DNA from 3 places in the Pseudarthrobacter sp. B4EP4b genome. Region 3 is predicted to be linked to each of the others. Evidence: predicted binding sites of a transcription regulator. Region 3 holds the regulator's gene; each other region holds the start of a gene.
What was found. The regulator HrcA, encoded in region 3, represses chaperone genes, less so after heat shock. The targets are predictions, from matches to a motif close to TTNGCACTCGNNNNNNNCGAGTGCNAA.
Positions count from the first base shown of each region.

Region 1: the regulator HrcA is predicted to act here: its motif matches at 2,007-2,033, upstream of groES (co-chaperone GroES).
Region 2: the regulator HrcA is predicted to act here: its motif matches at 2,777-2,803, upstream of groL (chaperonin GroEL).

Region 1 is NZ_VHIJ01000040.1:12,778-18,385, reverse strand. It holds gene groL (chaperonin GroEL) at 1-1,475, opposite strand, end outside; gene groES (co-chaperone GroES) at 1,554-1,850, opposite strand; gene FNL14_RS15075 (DMT family transporter) at 2,075-3,004, shown strand; gene FNL14_RS15070 (hypothetical protein) at 2,929-3,306, opposite strand; gene FNL14_RS15065 (class I SAM-dependent methyltransferase) at 3,361-4,590, shown strand; gene FNL14_RS15060 (shikimate 5-dehydrogenase) at 4,610-5,428, opposite strand; gene FNL14_RS15055 (glycoside hydrolase family 3 N-terminal domain-containing protein) at 5,448-5,608, opposite strand, start outside.
Region 2 is NZ_VHIJ01000030.1:73,991-79,598, reverse strand. It holds gene FNL14_RS10945 (DUF3263 domain-containing protein) at 6-335, shown strand; gene FNL14_RS10940 (LytR C-terminal domain-containing protein) at 387-1,025, shown strand; gene FNL14_RS10935 (cold-shock protein) at 1,218-1,424, shown strand; gene FNL14_RS10930 (ABC transporter substrate-binding protein) at 1,421-2,701, shown strand; gene groL (chaperonin GroEL) at 2,980-4,608, shown strand; gene FNL14_RS10920 (ABC transporter substrate-binding protein) at 4,696-5,608, opposite strand, start outside.
Region 3 is NZ_VHIJ01000023.1:51,193-56,800, reverse strand. It holds gene hemW (radical SAM family heme chaperone HemW) at 1-182, shown strand, start outside; gene FNL14_RS08670 (DUF4870 domain-containing protein) at 266-685, opposite strand; gene FNL14_RS08665 (DUF3097 domain-containing protein) at 826-1,680, opposite strand; gene hrcA (heat-inducible transcriptional repressor HrcA) at 1,856-2,869, shown strand; gene dnaJ (molecular chaperone DnaJ) at 2,952-4,079, shown strand; gene FNL14_RS08650 (16S rRNA (uracil(1498)-N(3))-methyltransferase) at 4,082-4,864, shown strand; gene FNL14_RS08645 (GerMN domain-containing protein) at 4,876-5,608, opposite strand, start outside.

The sequences.
Region 1 (5,608 bases), on a different contig from region 3:
CCGGCGGCGATTAGGTCCTCGTACTCGCCCGACTTGGCGTTGAAGCCGTTGTTGGTTTCGAGTTCGGCAACCTTGGCCGTGATGACGTAGCCGTCGAAGCCGGCGTTCTGGGCGATCCAGCGCAGCGGCTGGACCAGCGCGCGGCGGACGATGCCCACAGCAGCTGCTGCATCGCCGTCGAGGGCCTTGACAGCGGGGTCCTCATCCAGTGCCTTAAGGGCGTGGATCAGGGCCGAACCGCCGCCAGCCACGATGCCTTCTTCGAGGGCAGCGCGGGTGGAGGACACGGCGTCCTCGATGCGGTGCTTCTTTTCCTTCAGCTCAACCTCGGTGGCTGCGCCAACCTTGATCACGCCGATACCGCCGGCCAGCTTGGCCAGGCGCTCCTGGAGCTTCTCCTTGTCCCAGTCGGAGTCGGTGCGGGTCAGCTCGGCACGCAGCTGTGCCACGCGGGCTGCCACGTCCTCGGCCGTTCCGGCGCCGTCAACGATGGTGGTGTTGTCCTTGGTGACCGTGATGCGGCGGGCGGTACCCAGCACCTCAAGGCCAACGGTGTCCAGGCTCAGGCCCAGCTCCGGGGACACAACCTGCGCACCGGTGAGGGTGGCAATGTCCTGCAGCATGGCCTTGCGGCGGTCACCGAAGCCAGGAGCCTTGACGGCAACCACGTTCAGGGTGCCGCGGATGCGGTTGACGATCAGCGTGGACAGGGCCTCGCCGTCGACGTCTTCAGCAATGATGAACAGCGGCTTGCCGGCCTGAAGTGCCTTCTCCAGCAGCGGCAGGAAGTCCTGCAGCGAGGAAATCTTGCCCTGGTTGATCAGGATGAGTGCGTCTTCGAGGATTGCTTCCTGGCGGTCCGCATCCGTGATGAAGTACGGGGAAAGGTAGCCCTTGTCGAACTGCATACCCTCGGTGAGGACCAGTTCGGTCTGCGTGGTGGAGGATTCCTCGATGGTGATCACACCATCCTTGCCAACCTTGCCGAAAGCCTCGGCCAGGAGCTCCCCAACCTCATCGCTCTGGGCGGAGATGGCTGCAACGCTGGCCACCTGGGTGCCTTCTACGGGGCGGGCGTTCTCCAGCAGGCGGGCGGCGACGGCTTCAACGGAAACCTCGATGCCGCGCTTGATCTGGCCGGGGGCAGCACCTGCTGCAACGTTGCGCAGGCCTTCCTTGACCAGTGCCTGGGCCAGGACCGTTGCGGTGGTGGTGCCGTCGCCGGCAACATCGTTGGTCTTGGTGGCAACTTCCTTGGCCAGCTGGGCGCCAAGGTTCTCGTACGGGTCGTCCAGCTCAACTTCGCGGGCGATGGTGACGCCGTCGTTCGTGATGGTGGGCGCGCCCCACTTCTTGTCCAGGACAACGTTGCGGCCGCGGGGGCCGAGCGTCACCTTGACGGTGTTGGCGAGCTTGTCGATGCCGGCTTCAAGAGACCGGCGTGCAGCGTCGTTAAACGCAAGCTGCTTTGCCATGATTCAGTCCTTTCAAGACAGAACCCCGTGCAGCTGACCAGCAGTAGGCATGACCAGCGGCACGGGGATCCGAAAGAGTTACTTTACGACGATCGCCAGGACGTCGCGGGCGGACAGCACGAGGTACTCGGTGCCGCTGTGCTTGACTTCGGTTCCGCCGTACTTGGAGTAGATAACAACGTCGCCCTCGGCAACGTCCAGCGGGACGCGGTTGCCGTTGTCGTCAAAGCGGCCGGGGCCTACTGCAACAACTTCGCCTTCCTGGGGCTTCTCCTGCGCGGAGTCCGGGATAACCAGGCCGGAAGCCGTGGTCTGCTCGGCTTCGAGCGGGCGGACAACAATACGATCCTCAAGAGGCTTAATAGAGACCGACACTCGGACCTCTCCTTTTCGTCAGCAAATTCGTGGACTGGAAAGCTTCCCGCCCTGGCTGGCAAACCGTCGTCGCGGTGCCGGCAGCAGCCTGGCTGGCAGCTCTTCATGTATTAGCACCCTCCTAGGGAGAGTGCTAATGAAGACTCTATGTAAGGGTTAGCACTCGGTCAAGGCGAGTGCCAGAGTTTCGTCATCTGCGAACCCTCAATGTGTACATTTGACCGGTGCGAGCCGCTGCCTACCTGATCCTTGCCACCCTCTTCTGGGCCGGAAACTTCGTCGTGGGCCATGCGGCCATGGAGACAATGCAGCCGCTGCAGCTCACTTACTGGCGCTGGACCCTCGCAGCGGCGCCGCTGCTGGTCCTGGCGCAGCTGGTGGAGCGCCCGGACTGGCGGGGCGTCCTGCGCCGCTGGCCCGTCCTGCTGCTCCTGAGTTCCCTGGGCATGAGCGCCTACACCCTGCTGCTCTACAGCGCGCTGGGCCACACCTCCGCCCTGAACGCGTCGCTGGTGACGGCGGCCAACCCTGCGCTGATCGTGGTGCTGGCCGTGATCCTGCTCCGGGACAGGCCGCGTCCGCTGGGCTGGGCGGGTATCGGCCTGGGCCTGGCAGGTGTCCTGCTGGTCCTCACCGGAGGCGACATCAACCGGTTGCTGACGTTTTCCATCAACAAAGGGGAAATGCTGATCCTCGCGGCCATCACGGTGTGGGGCCTCTACACCATCATTGCCCGGAGGGTGAATATCCCGGCGATCACGTCCACGGCGCTCCAGGTGGCGATGGCCGCCGTCTTCCTCAGCCCGCTGGCCCTCATCACGGGGGCCGGGCTGCCACAGACACCCTCCGAGGGCTGGTCCCTTGCCTTTATTGCCCTGTTTCCGTCACTGGGTTCCTACCTGCTCTGGAACCTTGCCCTGAAACGCACCACGGCCGCGAACGCGGGCAACTACCTGAACCTCATTGCGGTCTTCACCGCCCTGATCACCGTCGCCCTGGGCCAGCCGATCACACTGCCGCAGATCCTGGGCGGCGTTTTGGTGATCTCCGGAGTCCTGCTGACCAGCGCCGGCGGGCCTCAGCGGCCGAGGTCCTCGAAATCGACGTCTTCCCCGCTTTCGCCGTCCCCCGCTCCGGAGTTCCGTTCGCGGTAAAGAAGGGCCCCCGCCCCTGCAGTCACCAGCAGCGCGGCAACCAGCACAGCGATGCTTCCGGCGCGAGCGCCGTCGTACAACCCCCGGATGTCCCGGGCTTCCTGCGTGTCACCGGCGATGTCGTTGCCGCCCACTGAATAGACGGTTGCATTGAACGTGTCCAGGGAGAAGATCACCACCAGGAGCCCAATGCAGACCACAGCCACGAGGGCGCCGGCAATCAGAGCTGTCCGGGCATATCTGGCGGGCCCCTTGTCCTTGGCTGGTTCGTCGGACTGCGGGGGGCCTGCGCTCTCTTCCATGGTTTCAACACTATCCCGCATCCCGCCCGGGCCTGCTCCACTAGGCTGGAACGCATGCCTCACGCTCCCCAGGACCAGATCGCGCCACTGCTCACTCCCGAAGGCTGGGACCTGCTGGCGTCCCTGGGCCCCTACAAGGAGGAGACTTCCTTTGAGTTGAACTCGGCGCTGCGCAAGGCCGGGCACTCCCCCGAACTGGTTTCCGCCGTCCTGACCCAGTCCCGGCTCCGCACCAGGGCCGAGGCGAAATTCGGCGAGTTCGCCCGCCAGATGCTGTTCACCCAGGCCGGCCTGGAGCAGGCCACCCGGTTTAACGTCGCCGCCCGCCACGCCCAGAGGTTCGCCGGGGCCAACATCAGCCACGTGGCGGACCTGGGGTGCGGCCTCGCCGCAGACTCCATGGCACTGGCATCCATGGACATCAACGTCACCGCGGTGGAGATGGATGAGACGACGGCGGCCTGCGCCACAGTGAACCTCATCCCCTTCCCCAATGCCACGGTGGTCCACGCCGATGCCACAGCTGTTCCCTTGGACGGGATCGACGGCGTCTGGCTGGATCCTGCCCGCCGGGTCACCTCGACGTCCGGCACTAAACGCATCTGGGACCCGGAGGCCTTTTCGCCTCCGCTGTCCTTTGTGGAGTCCCTCGCCGCATCCGGCAAGGCGGTGGGGGTCAAGATGGGCCCGGGCATGCCGCACGACTCCGTACCGGCCGGCTGTGAAGCCCAGTGGGTTTCCGTGGCCGGCGACGTGACCGAGGTGGCGCTGTGGTTCAACGCCGTCCGGCGGCCCGGAATCCGCAGGGCCGCCCTGGTCCTGGGTGCGGCCGGCGCGGCCGAGCTGACCAGCCCCGAGGACTTCGGCGCCGGCCCCGCCGCTCCCGTTGGTCCGGCAGAGGGCTACCTCTATGAGCCCGACGGTGCGGTGATCCGCGCAGGGCTGGTGGCCGACGTCGCGCTTCAACTGGGCGGGCACCTGGTGGACGAGCACATCGCCTACATTTGTGCACCCCAGTTGGTGGACACTCCCTTCGCGCGGGCCTACAAGATCCTTGACGTGATGCCCTACAACGTCAAAGCGCTTAAGGCGTGGGTGAAGGCGGAGGGCATCGGCGTGCTGGACATCAAAAAGCGCGGCACCGCCGTGACGCCCGAGGAACTGCGCAAGCAACTGCTCCCCGGCGGCAAGGCAGCTGCGAAGAAGGCCGGCAACAAAACGGCCACCCTTGTCCTGACCCGCATCGGGGAGGACCGGGTGGCCATCGTGGTGGAGCCGGTCTAGCTTTTCTGCCCGGCGCTGCCTACTGGGCGCGCATGAACTCCTCGGCGGCGCGCACCTGTTCCGGGGTGGGTCGCACGCCGGTGTAGAGGACAAACTGCTCCAGCGCCTGGATGGTGGCCACTTCGGCGCCGGTGATCACCGGCTTTCCGGCAGCACGAGCGGCCTTGATCAGCGGGGTTTCCGCGGGCAGGGCCACGACGTCGAAGACCACGCTAGCTGCGTCGATGGTTTCCTGCGGGAACGCCAGGGTGTCCACGTCGGATCCGCCAGCCATCCCCAGCGGTGTCACGTTGATGATCAGGTCTGCTGTCCCGCCGTCGAGCTCCGGACGCCACTGGAACCCGTACTGGTCGGCGAGTGCGCGGCCCGTGGTTTCGTTCCGGGCGAGGACGGTGACATCGGCGAACCCGGCGTCCCGGAGCGCGGCCACCGTTGCTTTGGCCATGCCGCCGGCGCCCTGGACCAGCACGGAATAGCTGGCGGGGACCTGGTTGGACGCGAGGAGCTGTTGGATCGCGGTGTAGTCAGTGTTGTAGGCCAAGAGACGCCCGTCCGTGTTCACGATGGTGTTGACGGAGTCGATGGCCTTGGCAGAGGGGTCCATCTCATCAACGAGGGCGATCACGTCTTCCTTGTACGGCATGGAGACGGCGCACCCGCGGATGCCCAGCCCGCGCACCCCGGCGATGGCCTGTTCCAGGTTGGTGGGGGCGAACGCCTTGTAGATCCAGTTCAGGTCCAGCTGCTCATAGAGGTGGTTGTGGAACCGGGTCCCGTTGTTGCTGGGCCGGGCCGAGAGCGAGATGCAGAGGGTCATGTCTTTATTCAGAATGGGCACCAGACCATTAAACGCGTTCTTACGGGCAGCCGGTGCCGGCCGGGTAGCTTCCGACGGCGGCGGGCAGCTTCCCCGGGGCGGTCGCCTTTCCGGCCAGGACGGCAGCAAGCGCGTCGAACGCCCCCTGGCTGCGGCCATACACGGCCATCTTCACGGGCGCGGTGGCATCCTGCAGGGGCC
Region 2 (5,608 bases), on a different contig from region 3:
ATGCAGTGGCGGAGCCAGCCCGGGAGCACCTGCCGGAGCAGGAACCACGGCATTCACTCCTGGCGGATTTCTCGCTCCGTGACTCGCCGCTGAGCGAGCGGGAGCAGCAGATGCTCGCCCTCGAACGGCAGTGGTGGAAGTACGCCGGTGCCAAGGAGCAGGCCATCCGGGAGCTCTTTGACCTCTCCGCGACCCACTATTACCAGCTGCTCAACGCCCTCATCGATACCGAGGATGCGCTGGCCCACGATCCCATGCTGGTCAAGCGATTGCGTAGACTACGTACGTCGCGTCACCGTGCACGTACCGCACGGCGCCTGGGGTCCGACGCGTAAGACGCTCCCGCTGTGCCCTCCAGCAGCAAACCAACAAGGATGTCATCCACCATGACCAGATATGCCCGCGATGAATTCGACAAGGTCCCGGAGACTGCTTCGCGACAAGGTGTCCACCGCACGGCTTCCGCCCCCGTCAGGGTGCGGCTGTGGCCTATCCTCGCCGTGGGCGTGGCAGCACTGGCCATTGGGCTGGTGTCTTTCCTGATCCTTCCCAAGCTGGGTTTCGCCACAGCCGGTGACCAGGCCTCCGTCAGCCAGGAGGCAGCGCCGCTGGCCGGCACCGGATCCACGCCCTCGGCAACTCCGGACGCTTCTCCGTCCGCTGATGCCCAGCCTTCCGCGACGGCTGAACCCGAAGCAAGCGCCGAGGCCAAATCCGCACCGATCGCATCTGCCGAGGCCCCTGCACTGATCAACAAAGCCCAGGCTGTAGCCATCTACAACGCCGCGGGCACCGCAGGGCTGGCAAGCCGGGTTGGCGGTACGGTCCAGGCTGACGGCTGGACGCTGGGGCAGGTGGGCAACTGGGCCGGTTCGCCACAGCAAAGGTCCACCATTTTCTACTCGGGAGCAGGCCAGCTGGCCAGCGCCCAGGCGCTGGCAGAGCTCCTTGGTATCCCCACGCTGGTGAACAGCACGGAATTCCAGGTGCCCCTGGTTGTGGTGCTGGGGCCCGGCTACCGGTAGACAGCGTCCGTCCTGGCGGCCGCGCACCTGCCTGCCTGCCCGGCTGTTACGCCTGAATAACTATTGCCGGCTGTCCCGGAGCCGTCCCGCCCCGGGGGCACGGAGTTGGCTAGAGTGATTTTCAGGTTCGGTTCGGGCCAGCCGGAATATCGCGGCGTGGACACCCGGACACAATGGAAAGAGTGGTCGGACATGGCACTGGGGACCGTCAAATGGTTCAACGCGGAAAAGGGCTACGGCTTCATCACCGTGGACGGCACGGGTGATGACATCTTTGTCCATTGGTCCGCCATCCAGGGCGAAGGCTACCGGGCCCTCGACGAAGGCCAGCGCGTGGAGCTCGAAGTCGGCGAAGGCGAGAAGGGCCCGCAGGCCGAAAGCGTCCGGCCGGCCGAGTGAACAGCGCTTTCCTCCGTCCCGCGGGCATCCGCCGGACACTCATCACAGCTGCCGCCTGCTCAACCCTCGCCCTGACCGCCTGCTCCGGTGCCACCGGCAACGCGAGGGTGGAACCGGCGGAGGCGTCCGGGGACGGCACCCTGCGGATCGGGCTGATCCTGGACAGCACCGGCGAGAACTCCTTCCTGAACGCACCCCAGCTCGCTGCCGCCAGGCTCGCCGTGCAGGAGATCAACGCCGCGGGCGGCCACAAAGGCAAGCCGGTGGAGCTGCTGCCTACCGAAACGGGCCAGGATGCCGCCGGGCAGGCCCAGGCACTCGTTTCCGCAAAAGCTGACGTTGTGATCGGCCCCACCGATTCGAGCCACGCCGCCGCTGCAATAGACATCCTGTCCCGCGCCCGGACACCCCTCATCTCGCCCGCCAACACGGCCGCCGGCCTCAGCACCTCCAACAGCGGCGGCTATTACTTCCGGACCGCAGCTGCCGACGTCGCACAGGGCCCCGTCCTCGTGAAGCTCGCCAAGGACGCCGGCGCCACAACTGTGGCCGTGATGCACCAGGACGGTTCCTACGGCACGGACGTGTCAGCCGCCGTCGCCACCGCTGCGGAACAGGCCGGAATGCACGTGGCAGCCACCAAAGACTTCAAACCGGGCGAGGCTGGCCCTGCTGCCGCGGAGGTCGGCAAGGCCCGGGCGGATGCTGTGATTGTCATCGCCCGGGACGGTGCCCAGGGTGTCCTGGCCGAACTCGCCAACGCCGGTGTGGACGGGAAGCGGATCATCCTCAGCGACGGTGCCTTTGCCCGCTACAGCTCCCGGCTGCCCGCCAAGTTCCTCGATGGCGCCCGCGCGGTGGTTGCCGGGCAGCTTCCCGACGCCGACTTTCAGGCCAGATTGCTCACGGTGGACGCAGGCCTGAAGGATGTGTCCTACGCCGCCGAGGCCTACGACGCTGTGACCGTTGCCGCCTTGGCTGCCGCCAGGGCGCAGGATGACGCCGGACGCTCCATCGCCGCCAACCTGATCTCCGCCTCCGGAGGAGCGGTGGAAGGATCCTCCGGGAAACCGGAGGCCGATGCCTGCCTGACCTACAAGGACTGCCGGGCAGCGCTCATGACCCGCCCCGATATTAATTACGACGGCGAATCGGGCCCGATTGCCTTCGACGCCAACGGGGACATCACCACCGCCACCTTTACCGTCTATACCTACGCGGCCGACAACAATCCTGTGCCGAGCGGCCGGGAGACCGCCGGACGGGCAGCGGGCTGAGCTTCGCCCTCGGCTAAACGGGGCAAAGCAGGCTTATTCGCTTGCACTCTAACGTGGGGAGTGCTAATTATTGAGTTAGCACTCTGACGTACCGACTGCTAAAGCAAAGCTGGTTCCGGCCCGCGGCGCGCTGCACCGGTCGAGGAGCGAAGAAACACCTAACTGGAGTGAGATCCGCAGCCGGAGGCATACAGAGGCCGATGGCGAAGGATCGTCCGTCGCGGGCACTGCAGCGAAGGTTCATTCTTAACGACTGTCCCGAAAGGACTACTGCCGTTATGGCCAAGATCATTGCATTTGATGAAGAGGCACGCCGCGGCCTTGAGCGGGGTCTGAACATCCTCGCCGACGCCGTTAAGGTCACCCTCGGCCCGCGTGGACGCAACGTCGTCCTCGAGAAGAAGTGGGGCGCCCCCACGATCACCAACGATGGTGTTTCCATCGCCAAGGAGATCGAGCTGGACGATCCTTACGAGAAGATCGGCGCTGAGCTGGTCAAGGAAGTTGCCAAGAAGACGGACGACGTCGCCGGCGACGGTACCACCACGGCAACCGTGCTGGCACAGGCACTGGTTAAGGAAGGCCTGCGCAACGTTGCTGCCGGCGCCGACCCGCTGTCCCTCAAGCGCGGCATCGAGAAGGCCGTTGAGGCCGTCACCGCCGAACTGCTGAACTCCGCCAAGGAAATCGAAACCAAGGAAGAGATCGCCGCAACGGCGTCCATCTCCGCCGGTGACGAGGAAATCGGTGCCCTCATCGCCGAAGCCCTGGACAAGGTGGGCAAGGAAGGCGTCATCACGGTCGAGGAGTCCAACACCTTCGGCCTGGAGCTTGAGCTCACCGAAGGCATGCGCTTCGACAAGGGCTACATCTCCGCCTACTTCGTCACCGACGCAGAGCGCCAGGAAACGGTCCTCGAGGATCCGTACATCCTGATCGTCAACTCCAAGATCTCCAACGTCAAGGAACTGGTTGCTGTCCTCGAAAAGGTCATGCAGTCCAACAAGCCGCTGCTGATCATCGCCGAGGACATCGAGGGCGAGGCCCTGGCCACCCTGATCGTCAACAAGATCCGCGGCACCTTCAAGTCCGTCGCCGTCAAGGCTCCGGGCTTCGGTGACCGCCGCAAGGCACAGCTCGCCGACATCGCCGTCCTCACCGGTGGCCAGGTCATCTCCGAAGAAGTTGGCCTCAAGCTGGAGAACGCCGGCCTGGAGCTCCTGGGCAAGGCACGCAAGGTTGTTGTCACCAAGGACGAGACCACCATCGTCGAAGGTGCCGGCGACGCCGACCAGATCGCCGGCCGCGTGGCCCAGATCCGCGCCGAGATCGAAAACTCGGATTCGGACTACGACCGCGAGAAGCTGCAGGAGCGCCTGGCCAAGCTGGCCGGCGGCGTTGCAGTCATCAAGGCCGGTGCCGCAACCGAGGTTGAGCTCAAGGAGCGCAAGCACCGCATCGAAGACGCAGTGCGCAACGCCAAGGCTGCTGTTGAAGAAGGCATCGTGGCCGGTGGCGGCGTGGCCCTCATCCAGGCCGGTGCCAAGGCATTCGCCAACCTCCAGCTGTCCGGCGACGAAGCAACCGGTGCGAACATCGTCCGCGTTGCCATCGATGCCCCGCTGAAGCAGATCGCCTTCAACGCCGGCCTGGAGCCGGGCGTTGTTGTCGACAAGGTCCGCGGCCTGCCCGCAGGCCACGGCCTGAACGCCGCAACCGGCGAGTACGTCGACCTGCTGGCTGCCGGCGTGAACGACCCCGTCAAGGTGACCCGCTCTGCCCTGCAGAACGCGGCCTCCATTGCCGGTCTCTTCCTCACCACCGAGGCAGTTGTGGCCGACAAGCCCGAGAAGAACGCTGCCCCGGTTGGCGGCGGCGACGACATGGGCGGCATGGGCGGCTTCTAAGCCTTCCCTGCCGGGCCTGGTCCCGCGAATACATAAATGCGGCCCCCTCTTGCGAGGGGGCCGCATTTGTTTTGTCCAGCAGGAGTTTTACTTCCTGGCGCTGGCCAGCATTCCTTCAACTTCCTTTTTGAATGCGTCAGCAGCTGCCTGCGGCGTGAGGCGGTCGTAAAGAACTTCATCGGTGTACCGCTTGATGACGTTCTGCACGCTACCGGCGCCCACGGGCGGAACCGGCGGTGCTTCCTTGATATCCGCGGCGATGTCCTTCAGGAAGCTGACCACTGTGGTGTCCGCAGGCTTCAGCGAGGGCGTGATGCCCTCCACGATCTCCGGGTTGGTGGGTACGCCCCGGTCAGTCATCAGGATCGCCCCGGCTTCAGGGCTGTTGGCCAGGTAGTTGATGAAGGTGGCTGCCTCTTCCGGATGCTTTGAGCGGGAGGAGGCGGACCAGAACATGGTGGGCTTGTAGTACATGCCGTTCCCTGCAGCGGAGCCGTCAGTGCTGGGCGCGCGGAGCATCTTGATGCTGCTGCCGGTGGTCGCCTCAAGGGAACCGAGCTGGTTTGTCCACCACCAGGCCATGCCCACCCTGTTGGTGCCGAAGAGGCTTTCTTCCAGCCCCGCGCCGGCGTCTTCGGTGGCGACAGTAGCGGGCGGGCTGGCCTTCGAATCACGCTGTTCCTTCAGGCGCTCCCAGAAGGAGGCAGCCGTCGAGGTATCGAAATCCAGCTTGCCGTCCTCTGAATAGAGGTTCTCGCCGTGCTGCCGCAGCCAGATGATCAGGTCCGCTTCGTTGGTGCCGTAAGCCGCGCCGTAGTTCTTGCCGTCACCTGTTGCGCTGATCTTGGCGGCCGTGGCCATGAAGTCATCCCAGGTCCACTTCGTGTCATCCGGGAGGGGAACATTGGCCGCCTCAAAGACTTTGGTGTTGGCCATGACCACGTAGGCATTTTGGCCTGTGCTCAAGCCATACTGGGCGTCGTCGTACTGGCCTGATGCC
Region 3 (5,608 bases):
AGGCGCGGCTGCAGTCAGGGCTGGCTGTCTCCACCCTCGGTGCCGACGGCAGGCACGAAGTGGCCGGCCTGATCGCGGACGGCCTGGTGGAGCCGGCGGCAGCCTTCCGGGGCCGGCTGGTCCTCACTCTCAAGGGCAGGCTCCTGGCCGATGCGGTGGTGCGCCGGGTCCTCCCGGACTAGATCCGCCAACACCAACGCGGGGTCACTCGCTGCCCAACAACGCCTGGTTATTGGGCAGGGAGTGACCCCGTGTTGCTGGAACGCTACTTGATCCAGCGGAGGTTGTACTGGTAGCGGTGCGGTTGGCCACGGTTCACGTGGATTCCGGCCGCCACCGAGAAGCACGTCAGGGCAATCCAGATCAAGGTTGCGATGACGGCGAAGATGTTGCCCACGACCGGCACAAACACCAGGATGTTGGCGAGCACGGCGGCGATGGTTGGGGGCAGGCTGAAGTTCAGCGCCTCCTTGGACTCCTGCGCGGTGAAGGGCCCCCGGTCACGGAAGATCAGGTAGATCAGGAGTGCAGGGACGCAGCCCAGGATCCCGCCGAAATGCGAGAGCGTAGCCCACTGCCTGTCTTCGCTGGCCGTCAGGGGCAGCGCATTCGCGGGGACGCCATGGTACTCCGAACGGCCCTCGCCGCCCTGGCTGTCCCTGTGATCTTGTGCGTTTTCTGCCACAGTCTGTTCCTTCGAAAGTGCAATGGTGCTGGGTAAGAATGCCAATATCTGCTGAGGCACTGCCAGAAGCAGACACCGCAGTACCAAGAATACTTGGTGAAGCCGCCCGCTCCGACGTCCTGCCGCTGGATCCTGTCAGTTCAGGGGACAGTGAGGAAGTCAATTACTTCCTCCACCCTGCCCAGCAGCGACGCTTCCAGGTCCGCGTAGGTGCGCACTGCGCCCAGCAGTTTCTGCCAGCCCAGCCCGGTGTCCTCCTTGGTGGCGTGCGGCCACCCGAACGCCTTGAGGATGCCGGTCTTCCAGTCCTGCCCGCGCGGCACTTCGGGCCACTTTTCAATGCCCAGGACGGACGGGCGGATCGCCTGCCAGACGTCGACATAGGGGTGGCCAACGATCAGCACGTTGCCGGCGGCTCCGGGGGAGGCCATGACCGCATCCGCGATCCGTGACTCCTTCGAATCGGGCACCAAATGGTCCACGAGCACGCCCAGGCGCCGCCCGGGACCGGGCCTGAAACCGGCAACCGCCGCCGCCAGGTCATCAATGCCGTGCAGGGGTTCGACGACGATGCCCTCCACCCGGAGGTCATCGCCCCATACTTTCTCCACCAGTTCGGCGTCGTGCTTTCCTTCCACCCAGATGCGGCTCGCCTTGGCCACCTGTGCCCGTTGGCCCGCCACCCGCACCGAACCGGATGCTGTCCGGCCGCCGGCCGGGCCCCCGGCCTGGGTTTGCTTGGGTACCGGTGGCATCAGCCGGATGGGCTGGCCTTCCAGGAGGAAACCGAAACCCAGCCGGAAGGACCTGGACTTGCCCCGGCGGTCCTCCAGGGCCACCACGTGCATGCCGCCTGATTTTTCCACCCGCGTCACTGCGCCTACCCAGCCGGACTGGACCTCCTCCAGTACCATGCCGCGCTCCACCGGCACTTCGGGCAGTTGCGTTCGTGCAGGTGCCGTCAGGTCCTGGGCTCCCCAGTTCTGGTATTGCATGGATGAACTCCGCTTCGTGCTGGATCCGGGCCCGGAATTTCGCCCGGAGCGGTACCAATGCTAACAACGGGGCGAGTCATAATAGACTGTTAGCACTTAGGCATGTCGAGTGCTAACCCCTGTGAGGTACGGTGCGGGCGGAACGGCTGCCCTGATCCCTGGATGGAGGTGGAGTGTGAGCGAACCGCGCAAGCTTGAAGTACTGCGGGCCATCGTGGAGGACTATGTCCACTCGCGCGAGCCCGTCGGGTCCAAGGCCCTGGTGGAACGGCACCATCTTGGTGTCTCCAGCGCCACCATTCGCAATGATATGGCCGCACTTGAGGACGAAGGGCTGATCACAGCCCCGCACACAAGCGCAGGCCGCATTCCCACGGACAAGGGCTACCGGCTCTTTGTGGACCAGATTTCTGCGGTCAAGCCGCTGTCCCAGGCCGAACGCCGGGCCATTCAGTCCCTGCTGGAAGGGGCAGACGACCTCGACGACGTCCTGGAGCGCACCGTCCGGCTGCTGTCCCAGCTGACCAACCAGGTGGCAGTGGTCCAGTATCCGCACCTCAACCGAGCCCTGGTCCGGCATATCGAATTCGTCCTCCTGGCACCGCGGAAGGTGCTGGTGGTGCTGATCGCCAACAGCGGCAAGGTGGAGCAGCGGGTCATCGACGTCGGGCAGGACCTTGGCGACGACGTCCTCGGTACTTTACGCACGCATTTCCTGGCATCCCTTGGCGGGACTGCCCTGAGCCAGCTGACGCAGTCGCTGCCCGCAGTGGTGTCCGGCGTCGCCCCCGCACAGCGGCAGGCAGCCCAGGCATTGGCGCACGGGCTGGAAGCCCTGGCGCACAGCAGCCGGGAGGACCGCATGGTGATGGCCGGGACAGCCAACCTTGCCCGTTCCAACGTGGATTTTCCGCTCAGCATCGGCCCCGTGCTGGAGGCGCTGGAGGAACAGGTGGTGATGCTGCGGCTCCTGAGCGAGATGGCACAGGACCACCGTGGGGTGGCCGTCAGCATCGGCCGCGAGAACCCGTACGACGGCCTGGCGGAGGCATCGGTGGTGGCCACCGGGTACGGGCCGGACAGTGTCGCGAAGATTGGCATCCTGGGCCCCACGAGGATGGACTACCCCACCACCATGGCCGCGGTCAGGGCCGTCGCCCGGTACCTGTCACGGATTTTAGGTCCCTGACCCGAACCGTCCGGCGGCCAGGCACGAACAGTAGCGCCCGCAGTACAACTGCAGGCAAAACAACAAGGAAGAGATACGAACTTTGAGCAGCCACTACGAAGTCCTTGGAGTCTCACCGGATGCAACCGGGGAAGAGATCAAGAAGGCCTACCGCAAGCTGGCCCGCACCCTTCACCCGGACGTTAACCCCGGCGAAGATGTGGCAGACCGCTTTAAGGCCGTGACCCACGCCTACGAAGTTCTCTCCGATCCCCAGAAGCGCCGGGTGTACGACACCACCGGCAACGAGAACGGCACGGACAACGGGTTCGGCGGGGGAGCCTACGCCGGCCAGGGCTTCGCCTTCCAGGACATCTTCGATACGTTCTTTGGCGCCGGCGGTTCCTCCGGGCCCGCATCCCGTGTCCGGCGCGGCCAGGACGCCCTCATCAGCGTCCGGATCGAACTTCGCGACGCCGTTTTCGGCGTCAACAGGAAGCTCGAAGTGGATACGGCAGTGGTGTGCCCAACGTGCGAAGGCTCGTGCTGCCGCCCCGGCACCCACCCGGAGCGCTGCGACATCTGCGGCGGCAGCGGCCAGGTCCAGCGGGCGGTCCGGTCCATCCTGGGCCAGGTCATGACCGCTGCCCCGTGCGGCACCTGCGAAGGCTTCGGCACCGTCATCAAGGACCCCTGCAACGAGTGCAGCGGGCAGGGCCGCATCCGCAGCCGGCGTTCGCTGACCATCAAGGTTCCCGCCGGCGTTGCCACAGGCACCCGCATCCAGCTCTCCGGCCAGGGCGAGGCCGGTCCTGCCGGCGGCCCCGCCGGAGACCTGTACGTTGAGATCCGCGTCAACAACGACGCCACCTATGTCCGCGAGGGCGACGACCTGCACGCCACCCTGAACATCCCCATGACCGCAGCCGCGCTGGGAACAGACGTCACCCTGGAAACCTTCGACGGTCCCCAGGAGATCGACGTGAAGGCAGGAACGCAGTCCGGCGAAATCATCACCTTGCGCGGGCTGGGCGTGACCCACCTGCGCGGTTACGGCCGTGGTGACTTGAAGGTCCATCTGCAGGTGGAGACGCCGGCGAAACTGGACGCGGCGCAGGAGGACCTGCTGCGCCAGCTCGCCAGGTTGCGCGGCGAGCAAATCACGGAGGGCAAACTGGCCGCCAGTGGCGGTATGTTCGCCAAGCTCCGGGACCGGTTCGGTAACCTGTAGCGGTGAGCAACCCCGTCTTTTTCACGGCGTCCGGGTCCCTGGACCAGATGGCACCCGAAGGGCGTTTTGTCCTGGCGGGACCTGAGGCCCGGCACGCAGTGACCGTCAAACGGCTGGCTCCCGGCGAGCCCGTGGACATCGTGGACGGCGCCGGCACCCGGATGAGCGGGAAAGTGCTGGCAGCCTCCCCGGCCGGGCTCGAGGTCGAATGCACGTCCGTGGTGATTGAGGAGCGGCCTGGCGTCAGGCTGGTGCTGGTCCAGGCCCTTGCCAAGGGCGACCGGGATGAGCTGGCCATCGAAACCGCCACCGAACTGGGGATCGACGCCGTTATACCGTGGCAGTCCGAAAGATCCATCGTGCGCTGGAAGGGGGACCGGGCGGCCAAGGCGCATGCAAAGTGGCAGTCTGTAGTTACCGCGGCTGCCAAGCAGGCCCGGCGGGCCTGGATCCCCGAGGTGCGTGCCGCCGTCGACACTGCCGGTCTCGCTGCTGCTGCCGGGGCGGCCGACCTCGCCGTTATCCTGCACGAGGACGCCGCGCGTCCACTGCGGTTGGTCCTGGAATCGTGGCTCTCGAATGATGCTGTAGAAGGGCCGCGGGAAATATTCCTGATTGTCGGCCCCGAAGGGGGCATCAGCCAGCGCGAGGTGACGAAACTGTGCGGCCAGGGAGCCGTGACTGCCCTGCTGGGACACCATGTGCTGCGCTCATCAACCGCCGGCCCCGCCGCCGTCGTGCTTGCCAGCGATGTCCTGGGCCGCTGGGCGGCGCCCGCAGCCTGAACGGCCACGGCTTACCGTACTTTGAATCCCCGGGTATCTTCGGTGCCGTTTTGCTGGCCATCGGGGTTGGACGTTTGCCCGACCCGGAGCTCGTAGTCGCCGGCGGGCAGGGTCAGGGCCAGCGTAAAGACTCCCGCCTGGGCAGGGTCCGCCGCGGCGGTGGTCTCGCCGGTCAGGAATGGTGTCTTGGTCCCGTTCTCCTCCGACCGTAGGATCTGCCAGCGGAGCTTGCCGCCCGCGGCCGTGCTCCGGCCGGTGATCTTGACGCTGCCGTCCGCCACCTCGACGTTTTCCTGCGGATCGATGATCCACACCGGAGCCACGAGCCCGGCCGTGCGGGCCATCAGGGACCCTAGTTGCACGTGGTTGAACGCCACGTAATCTGTGTGCCCGTCCACCAGGATGCGCACGCGGATCTGCTGGCCGGAGTCAATCAGGCCTGAGCTTGCCGCAGCGGCGGTGGCCGTATAGACCAGCTGCTGGATGGCCCTGGCCGCCATATCGGCGTCCAGGTTGCTGTTGAAGGCGTCCTCCGACACGTCAACGGTGATGATGTCCTTGCCGGAAATCGAGGTTGCCAGCTGTTTGGGGTTCTGCCAGGGGGTGAAGAAGTCCGGGTCCAGGGGCTTTTCGGACATCATGGCGCGCAGGGCCCGCGTCACGGGATTTTCCTGCTCGGGAACATCCCTGAACTCGCGGTACAGGAAAACGTTGCTGTTGCTGCGGCCAATCCAGTAAACCGGG